One region of the Kitasatospora sp. NPDC050543 genome, then DNA from elsewhere that is predicted to be linked to it. Evidence: predicted binding sites of a transcription regulator. Region 1 holds the regulator's gene; each other region holds the start of a gene.
What was found. The regulator HrcA, encoded in region 1, represses chaperone genes, less so after heat shock. The targets are predictions, from matches to a motif close to TTNGCACTCNGNNNNNCNGAGTGCNAA.

Region 2: the regulator HrcA is predicted to act here: its motif matches at 1,787-1,813, upstream of groES (co-chaperone GroES).
Region 3: the regulator HrcA is predicted to act here: its motif matches at 1,917-1,943, upstream of ACIBH3_RS02180 (FmdB family zinc ribbon protein).

The regions. Positions count from the first base shown of each region.
Region 1 covers NZ_JBITGZ010000002.1:173,101-176,373, reverse strand. The annotation lists gene dnaJ (molecular chaperone DnaJ) at 1-1,086, opposite strand, end outside; gene hrcA (heat-inducible transcriptional repressor HrcA) at 1,161-2,237, opposite strand; gene htpX (zinc metalloprotease HtpX) at 2,491-3,273, shown strand, end outside.
Region 2 covers NZ_JBITGZ010000008.1:196,325-199,597, forward strand. The annotation lists gene groL (chaperonin GroEL) at 1-1,241, opposite strand, end outside; gene groES (co-chaperone GroES) at 1,341-1,646, opposite strand; gene ACIBH3_RS12990 (hypothetical protein) at 1,883-2,206, shown strand; gene ACIBH3_RS12995 (methyltransferase domain-containing protein) at 2,236-3,273, shown strand, end outside.
Region 3 covers NZ_JBITGZ010000001.1:520,372-523,644, forward strand. The annotation lists gene ACIBH3_RS02175 (MFS transporter) at 374-1,663, shown strand; gene ACIBH3_RS02180 (FmdB family zinc ribbon protein) at 1,967-2,308, shown strand; gene ACIBH3_RS02185 (hypothetical protein) at 2,892-3,164, shown strand; gene ACIBH3_RS02190 (MscL family protein) at 3,210-3,273, shown strand, end outside.

The sequences.
Region 1 (3,273 bases):
CTGGCCCGAGGGCCGCTCCTCGCCGCGCAGCACCGCGAGGCGGCGCAGCAGGTCCTCCTGCTCCGGGTCGAGCTTGGTCGGCGTCTGCACCTCGACGTGCACTATCAAGTCGCCTCGGCCGCCGCCGCGCAGGTGGGTGATGCCCCGGCCGTGCAGCGGGATGGACTGGCCGGACTGGGTGCCGGGCCGGATGTCGACCTCCTCCAGCCCGTCCAGCGTCTGCAGCGGCACCTGGGTGCCGAGCGAGGCCGCGGTCATCGGGATGGTGACGGTGCAGTGCAGGTCGTCCCCGCGGCGCTGGAACGTCGGGTGCGCCGTCTCGGCGATCTCGACGTACAGGTCGCCGGCCGGGCCGCCGCCGGGGCCGACCTCGCCCTCGCCGGCCAGCTGGATCCGGGTGCCGTTGTCCACACCGGCCGGGATCTTGACCGTGAGGGTGCGGCGGGCGCGGACCCGGCCGTCGCCGGCGCACTCGGGGCACGGGGTCGGCACGACGGTGCCGAAGCCCTGGCACTGCGGGCAGGGGCGGGAGGTCATGACCTGGCCCAGGAAGGACCTGGTGACCTGGGAGACCTCGCCCTTGCCGCGGCACATGTCACAGGTCTGCGCGGAGGTGCCGGGAGCGGCGCCCTCACCCGAGCAGGTGGTGCAGGTGACGGCGGTGTCGACCTGGAGTTCCTTGGTGGTGCCGAAGGCGGCCTCCTCCAGGGTGATCTCCAGACGGATCATGGCGTCCTGGCCGCGGCGGGTGCGCGAGCGCGGCCCGCGCTGGCCGGAGGCCGCGCCGAAGAAGGCGTCCATGATGTCGGAGAAGCCGAAGCCGGCCGCGCCCGCGCCGAAGCCGCCGGCGCCGCCGCCACCGCCGTTCGGGGAGAGCGGGTCACCTCCGAGGTCGTAGACCTGCCGCTTGGAGGGGTCGGAGAGCACCTCGTAGGCGGCGTTGATCTCCTTGAACCGCTCCTGCGTCTTCGGGTCCGGGTTGACGTCCGGGTGCAGTTCGCGTGCGAGGCGCCGGAACGCCTTCTTGATCTCGTCCTGCCCCGCATCCCGTCGGACGCCGAGTACCGCGTAGTAGTCCGTGGCCACCAAATGCTCCGCTTGTTCCGCCTCTAGAAGTGCTGCGACTGGTTGTCACCATCGGAGTCCCGATGGTGCTGCTGCTATGACTCGGCCAGGATCTGGCCCACGTACCGTGCCACCGCCCGCACCGCCCCCATTGTGCCCGGGTAGTCCATCCGGGTAGGACCGATCACACCCAGCTTCGCCACACTCTCGTCGCCCGAACCGTAGCCGACCGAGACGACCGAGGTGGAATTGAGCCCTTCGTACGCGTTCTCCCGGCCGATCCGGACCGTCATCCCGGCGTCGGCGGTCTCACCCAGGAGGCGGAGCAGGATGACCTGCTCCTCCAGCGCCTCCAGCACCGGCTGGATGGTGAACGGGAAGTCGTGGCCGAAGCGGGTCAGGTTGGCCGTGCCGGCCAGCATGATCCGCTCCTCGTTCTGCTCGGCGAGGGCCTCGAAGAGGGTCACCAGCACGGTGGTGACGGTCGGCCGGTCGGCCGGCTCGAACGCCGCGGGCAGGTCCTCCAGCAGGTCGGGGACATCCGGCAGGCGCTGGCCGCCGGCCCGGACGTTGACCTTGGCGCGCAGGTCCGCGAGGACCGTCTCGCCGACCGCACCCGGGCAGTCGACCATCCGCTGCTCGACCCGGCCGGTGTTGGTGATCAGCACCAGCATCACCTTCGCCGGGGCGAGCGCCACCAGCTCGATGTGCCGGACGGTCGAACGGGAGAGCGAGGGATACTGGACGACGGCGACCTGCCGGGTGAGCTGCGCGAGCAGCCGTACGGTACGCGCGACCACGTCGTCCAGGTCCACCGCGCCGTCGAGGAAGTGCCGGATCGCGCGCCGCTCGGGCGCGCTCATCGGCTTCACCTCGGCCAGCCGGTCGACGAACAGCCGGTAGCCCTTGTCGGTGGGGATGCGCCCCGCGCTGGTGTGCGGCTGGTGGATGTAGCCGTCCTCCTCCAGCGCCGCCATGTCGTTGCGCACGGTGGCCGGGGAGACACCCAGACTGTGCCGCTCGACCAGCGCCTTGGAACCGACCGGCTCCTCGGTGCCCACGTAGTCCTGCACGATGGCGCGCAGCACCGCGAGCTTGCGGTCGTCGAGCGGACGGACGTCGAGGTGCCGGGTGTCGATCTGGCGAGCGTCGGACTTGCGGTCGTCAGACATGGCACGCACCTCCGTCTTCGCACGTTGTCCGATATGACTCTTATGGCCCGGACCTTGGCACTCTTGACGGTCGAGTGCCAGAACCGTACCTGCCAGTGTAAGGCCCGGGTCCGACCGCAGGAACGGCCCGCCGTGGTGATCCTGCACGCATGGCGCCCACCCGACACCCACGGGGCCCGGCGCGTGCGGGGTGATGCCCGCAGCCCGTCCGGGTGGCAGCATCGAAAGCGAACGGCGATTCGGAGGAGCAGCGATGTCCACCTCAGGCCAGCACACCCGCTTCGCACCCGACCGCGGACTGACCAGCCGGATGGTCGTGACCATGTTCGTGATCGGCCTGCTCTACGTGGGCTTCACCGGGCTGCTGATCGCCCTGCTGCGCGGCGCCTGGCCGCTGATCGTGCTGATCTCCGGCGGGCTGTTCATCGCGCAGTTCTGGTTCAGCGACAAGATCACCGAGCGGGCGATGGGCGCCCACGAGGTGACCCCCGAGCAGTACCCGCAGCTGCACGGCACCATCGACCGGATCTGCGCGTTGGCCGACATGCCCAAGCCCCGGGTCGCGGTGGCGAACAACGACATGCCCAACGCCTTCGCCACCGGCCGCAAGCCGGAGAAGGCCGTGGTCTGCGTCACCACCGGGCTGCTGCGCCGGCTGGAGCCGGAGGAGCTGGAGGGCGTCCTCGCCCACGAGCTCTCGCACGTCGCCCACCGCGACGTCGCGGTGATGACGGTGGCCGGGTTCCTCGGCGTACTCGCCGGCGCGATGACCCGGATCGCGCTGTACGGCGGGATGATGGGCGGCAACCGCAGCAGCAACGACTCCAACGCGGCGATCGCGATGCTGATCATCCCCCTGGTCTCGATGGTGGTCTACGCGATCAGCTTCCTGCTCACCCGGCTGCTCTCGCGCTACCGCGAGCTGGCCGCCGACCGGGCGGCCGCCCAGCTCACCGGCCGGCCCAGCGCCCTGGCCTCCGCGCTGACCAAGGTCAGCGGCCAGATCGCCGCCATTCCGACGAAGGACCTGCGCCAG
Region 2 (3,273 bases), on a different contig from region 1:
CCGGCGATGATGCCCTCCTCGACGGCCGCGCGGGTCGCCGAGATGGCGTCCTCCAGGCGGTGCTTGCGCTCCTTGAGCTCCACCTCGGTGGCGGCGCCGACCTTGATGACGCAGACGCCGCCGGCCAGCTTGGCCAGGCGCTCCTGCAGCTTCTCGCGGTCCCAGTCCGAGTCGGTGTTGGCGATCTCAGCCTTGATCTGGGCGACGCGGCCGGCCACGGCCTCGTGGTCACCGGCACCGTCGACGACCGTGGTGTCGTCCTTGGTGATGGTCACGCGGCGGGCGCTGCCCAGCACGTCCAGACCGGCCTGGTCGAGCTTGAGGCCGACCTCCTCGGAGATGACGGTGGCACCGGTCAGGGTGGCCAGGTCGCCCAGGATGGCCTTGCGGCGGTCACCGAAGCCCGGGGCCTTGACGGCCACCGCGTTGAAGGTGCCACGGATCTTGTTCACGACCAGGGTGGAGAGCGCCTCGCCGTCCACGTCCTCGGCGATGATCAGCAGCGGCTTGGAGGCACCGCCCTGCAGGATCTTCTCCAGCAGCGGGAGCAGCTCCTGGATGGAGGAGATCTTGCCCTGGTTGATCAGGATGTACGGGTCCTCCAGGACCGCCTCCTGACGCTCCGCGTCGGTGACGAAGTACGGCGAGAGGTAGCCCTTGTCGAACTGCATGCCCTCGGTGAAGTCGAGCTCCACGCCGAAGGTGTTGGACTCCTCGACGGTGATGACACCGTCCTTGCCGACCTTGTCGATCGCCTCGGCGATGAGCTCGCCGACCTGCGGGTCCTGCGCGGAGAGGGACGCGACGGCGGCGACGTCGTCCTTGCCCTCGATCTCGCGGGCGCTGGCGAGCAGGTGCTCGGAGACGGCGGCGACGGCCTTGTCGATGCCCTTCTTCAGGGCTGCCGGGCCGGCACCGGCGGCGACGTTGCGCAGACCCTCGTTGACCAGGGCCTGGGCCAGCACGGTGGCGGTGGTGGTGCCGTCACCCGCGACGTCGTTGGTCTTGGTGGCGACCTCCTTGACGAGCTGCGCGCCGAGGTTCTCGTACGGGTCGTCGAGCTCGACCTCACGGGCGATGGTGACACCGTCGTTGGTGATGGTCGGGGCGCCGAACTTCTTGTCGATGACGACGTTGCGACCCTTGGGGCCGATCGTCACCTTGACCGTGTCGGCCAGCTTGTTGACACCGCGCTCCAGCGAGCGGCGGGCGTCCTCGTCGAACTGCAGGATCTTCGCCATGGTTCCCATTCCTCCGGGGAGTTACTGCGTACGTGAGCCAACAACCACGCCCCGGGCCCCTGTCAGTGTCGACACGGATCCGGGGCGGGCTGGTACGTCTTACTTCTCGATGACCGCGAGGACGTCACGGGCCGAGAGGACGAGGTATTCCTCGCCCTTGTACTTCACCTCGGTGCCGCCGTACTTCGAGTACAGGACGATGTCGCCGACGGCGAGGTCGAGCGGAAGACGCTGGCCGTCCTCGAAGCGACCCGGGCCGACGGCCAGGACGACGCCCTCCTGGGGCTTCTCCTTGGCGGTGTCCGGGATAACCAGGCCGGAGGCCGTGGTGGTCTCGGCGTCGAGCGGCTGGACCACGATGCGGTCCTCGAGCGGCTTGATGGCAACCTTGCTGCTGGTGGTCACGTCCGAGCTCCCCTTCGGAGATTACGGGGTTGTCTAACAGGTAGGGGCGATCTGCGGGCCTGCCGTCGCGGGGGTCAGACACGCTTCATCGCGTTAGCACTCTCCCGGTGGGGAGTGCCAGGAACGACCATAGGCCGGTGTTAGCACTCAGTCAACCAGAGTGCCAACGGCGTGGCCGGGGGATCTGAGTAGCCGTACTCATGTACGAGCCCAGCGCCCGCCCGCAGACTGCTCGTATGACTGCCGCCACCGCGACCACCGGGCGCCCCGCACGGATCGGCCCCACGCTGCGCCGGGACATCCTGCTGACGCTCGGCCTGCTGCCGGCCCAGGCGCTCTGCGCGGGCGGGCTGGCCTTCCTGACGGTCATGGGCCTGTTCGGCTTCGCGGAGGCCGACCAGGGCGTGCCGGCGATGCTCACGCTGGTGATCGGCCCGGTGCTCACGCTCGCGGTGCCGGTCGTGGTCGCCGCGCTGTTCGCCAGGGCCGGGTACCGGGTCGTGCCGGCCGCGAGCATCATGCTGCCGTTCGTGCTGGGCATGGCGCTCAAGTACCTCTGAGCCCGCGCCGGAGCGGGGAGAATGGGCGGGTGGAGACCGAGAACCTGCAGGACCTGCTGAGCCCCGAAGGGCAGACCCTCCTCGCCGAACTGCGCGAGTTCGCCCCCGGCGAGGAGCTGGCACTGGCCACCCGGCTGCGCCGCGAGCACAGCGCCGAGCTGGTCTCCGCCGCGTTCGCGCAGGCCCGGCTGCGGCAGCGGGCCCGGGCCAAGTTCGGCGACGACGCCGACCTGATGTACTTCACGCCCAACGGCGTCGAGCAGTCCACCCGCCGCAGCGTCGCCGACTGGCGGGCGCAGCGGTTCGCCGCGCTCGGCGTACGGCGGGTGGCCGACCTCTGCTGCGGGATCGGCGGGGACGCGATCGCCCTGGCCAGGGTCGGGATCGCGGTCCTCGCCGTCGACCGCGACCCGCTGGCCTGCGCCGCCGCCGAGGCCAACGCGGCCGCCCTGGGCCTGACCGAGCTGATCGAGGTGCGCTGCGCGGACGTCACCGAGGTCGACGTGGCGGGCTGCGACGCCGTCTTCACCGACCCGGCCCGGCGTACCTCGCGCGGGCGGGTCTTCGACCCCCAGGCGTACTCACCGCCGCTCTCCTGGGCGATCGAGGCCGGCCGGCGCACCCCGATCGGCGCGCTGAAGATCGCCCCGGGCATCCCGCACGAGCTGGTGCCGCCGGACGCGGAGGCGGAGTGGGTCTCCGACCACGGCGACGTCAAGGAGGCGGTGCTCTGGTTCGGGACGAAGGCCGGACACCGGCACCGCGCGACACTGCTGCCGCACGACCGCACCCTGACCGGTGGTCACCTGCCCGACCCGCCGGCCGGGCCGATCGGGCGCTACCTCTACGAGCCGGACGGCGCGGTGATCCGGGCGCACCTGGTCGCCGAGGTCGCCGAGCAGGTCGGCGGCACGCTGATCGACCCGATGATCGCGTACATCACCGCCGACCGGCTCGTCCAGACGCCGTACGCGCACGCCTACGAGATCACCGATGTGCTGCCGTTCAACGTCAAGAAGCTCAAGGCGCTGCTGCGCGAGCGCAAGGTGGGCACCGTGGTGATCAAG
Region 3 (3,273 bases), on a different contig from region 1:
GGGGCCGGCAGGGGGCGGGCGCGGGGCAGTGCGGGCGGCGAGGCGCGGGGCAGTGCGGGGGGCGGGGCGCTGCGGGGCGGGCCTGCGAGGCCTTCGCCGGCTTCACGGGTTGTTCACCTGTGCTAAGCGGGACGAATCGCAGAGGAGCCTGTAGTCTCTGAGGAACGCGCGCATCTACGCGCGTATATGCAGGATGACTGATACACCCGCAACATCTGCCTGAAGCAGAGTTGGCGCGACCGCTCGGCGGCCGCGGCCCGCGACCCGCAGCGGCCCCGGTATCACCCCGGTCGACGCGCGAGAGGACGACTCTCGGCGCCGTCGGGGCCACCCATGCCCCTTCCGCGCTACCAGGCAGCAGGAAGGACCGACCGTGACGGCCCGCCGAACGGTCGAAAACGCCCCCGCACGAGTCGGGTACGGAGCGCTGCTGCGCACCCCCGGCGCCTGGACGTTCCTGGTCCCCGCGTTCGCCGCGCGGCTGCCCTACGCGATGCTGAGCCTGGGCATCGTGCTGCTCGTCCTGGACACCCACGGCTCATACGGCACGGCCGGCACCGTCGCCGCGGTCTCCGCCGTCGCCCAGGCCTTCGTCGGCCCGCAGACCGGCCGGCTCGCCGACCGCTTCGGGCAGGCCGCCGTGCTGCTGCCCAGCGTCGCCGTGCACGCCGTCTCGGTCGCCGCGCTGATCGCGCTGGCCCTCGGGCACGCCCCGGCCTGGACCCTGTTCCTCGCCGCCGCCCCGGCCGGCGCCAGCGTGCCGCAGATCGGCGCGATGGTCAGGTCCCGGTGGGTCACGAAGCTGGCCGAGTCCTCGCCCAGCACGCTGAACACCGCGTTCGCCTTCGAGTCCGTCACGGACGAGTTCACCTTCGTGATCGGCCCGGTCCTGGCCACCGCCATCGCCACCGGGATCTCCCCGTCCGCCGGGCTGATCGCCGAGGCCGCACTGACCGTCGCCGGCGGCCTGGCCTTCGCCGCGCAGCGCCGTACGGCCCCCGCCCGGCACCCGCACGTACCCGGCGCCAAGCGCGTCTCCGCTCTCTCCGCGCCCGGTGTGCGGCTGCTGGCCGGTGCGTTCCTCGGCGTCGGCAGCGTCTTCGGCGCGATGCAGGTCTCGGTGACCGCGTTCGCCGAGGCCGCCGGGCAGCCCGGCCTGAGCGGCACCGTCTACGGCGTCTTCGCCGGCGGCTCGATGCTGGCCGGGGCGCTCTACGGCATGATCGCCTGGCGGCGCTCGGCCCAGCAGCGGATGCTGGCCAGCTACGCGCTGCTGGTCCTGGGCTGCTGCACGCTGTGGGCGATGCCCAACCTGACCGCCCTGGCGGTCGCCGGGCTGGTCTGCGGGCTGGCCATCGCCCCCACCCTGATCACCGGCTACACGCTGGTGGAGACCCTCGTCCCGGCCGGCGCCAAGACCGAGGCCTTCACCTGGCTGACCGGCGCGATCGGCCTCGGCCTCGCGGCGGGCTCCACGGCGGCCGGGCAGCTGATCGACGGCTTCGGCCCGTGGGCCGGCTTCCTGGTGCCGATGGGCGGCGCCGGGCTGGGCCTGATCGCCCTGGTCTCGCTGCGCCGGCTGCTGGTCGCGCCGAGCGCGCCGAGCCGGGCGGTGGCGCAGGGGAACGCCTCGATGCAGCTGGTCGGGGCGGCCAAGAGCTGACCCGCGGGGTCGGGGTCGGACCGGGTCACGTCGGGCCGGGTCACGTCGGGCCGGGTCACGTCGGGCCGGGGCGGGCTTCGGGTCCGACTCCGGGTCCCGACCGGCGTGCCGGCCGCCGTCCCCGGGTCGCTCCCGGCGGCCTGAGCGCGCCGGTCATCGGAGGGTTGAGGGCCGCCGGACGGCGCGTCGCCGGTGCTATCTCACACCAGCGGCGCTGGACTGATCCAGCGGAATGCCGCATCATTGACCGTCGTTAGCACTCATCAGGCGAGAGTGCCAGGGGGAAGTGCAGGAGGAAGACAAGTGCCCACGTACCAGTACCAGTGCACCGAGTGCGGCGACGGCCTGGAGGCGGTGCAGAAGTTCACCGACGACGCGCTGACCACGTGCCCCGCGTGCCAGGGAAAGCTCCGCAAGGTCTTCTCGGCCGTGGGCGTGGTCTTCAAGGGCTCGGGCTTCTACCGGACCGACAGCCGCTCGTCCTCCAGCAGCTCGGTCGGCGGTGGCTCCTCCACCGGTTCGAACGGCAGCGGCTCCACCGGCGGCTCGGCGGGCAGCGGGTCCTCCTCGGGCAGCAGCTCCACGTCCTCCGCGAGCCCGGCCCCGGCGGCCGCCAAGACGGCGGGCAGCACCTCGGCAAGCTGATCGGCGAGCCGATCCGGCCCCGCCGGTCGGATCATCCGATCAGCAAGGGTGGCGATCGCGCAGCCGCGGTCGCAGCAGACAGGCTTCGAAGGCCCGGTACCACCGCATTTCGCGGTGGTACCGGGCCTTCTGCATTCCGGTCGCCGATCGCGCGCCATGCCGATCACGCGGCCTGTCGCGGCATTCCGTTCACTCTTGTGGGTGCACGAAGTTATCCACAGCCCCTGGTTGTCCACAGGAATGCAAAAGGGGATTCCGCTGCCGTCGTGACGGGCGCAAGCTTGGCGCACGACATCGGCCTGGGGCGTCTCCCACCCCGGGGGCGGTGATCGGCACTCGCGTACCTGCCCTCCGACCCAGGCGGTGTTCCTCCGACATGACGATCTTCACCCCACCCCCGCCCTCGCCCCAGCCGCCGCCCTCACCCCCGCCCGAGCCGTTCGCAGCCGACCCCGACGTCACGTCTCGGCATGGGGCCTCCCACCCCGCCGGCCCCGCACGCGGGGCGCCGCGCCACCGGGCGGGCGCCCGGCACGCCGTACCCACCGGCGCCCCCGCCGTGCCGCCACGACGGGTGGTGCCGGTGTTTGCGCCGATCCGGCGCGGCGGCAGCGGACGGCACCGGATCCAGCAGGCCGTACGCCACCGGCCCGGCGCACTGGTCTTCGGCCTGCTCGCGGTGGCGGCCGCCCTGACCTCATGCCCCCTGGATCGCTGGCCGCTGCACCCCTGGCCACCACCGCCCGCCGCCACGTCGGCCGCCCAGGAGACTCATGGGCCCGCCCCGCGCTGTACCCCGGCCGCCGGTCGCACCGACGCGGACCCGGCCGCCGAGGCCCACGCCCAGGGTCCATGAGCAGCCGACCGTCAACCAAGCATCCGAGGAGTCACCCGGAACGTGATGCCGGCTTCGTCGTTCACGCGACATGAAGGGCTTCAAGGAATTCCTGCTGCGCGGAAATGTC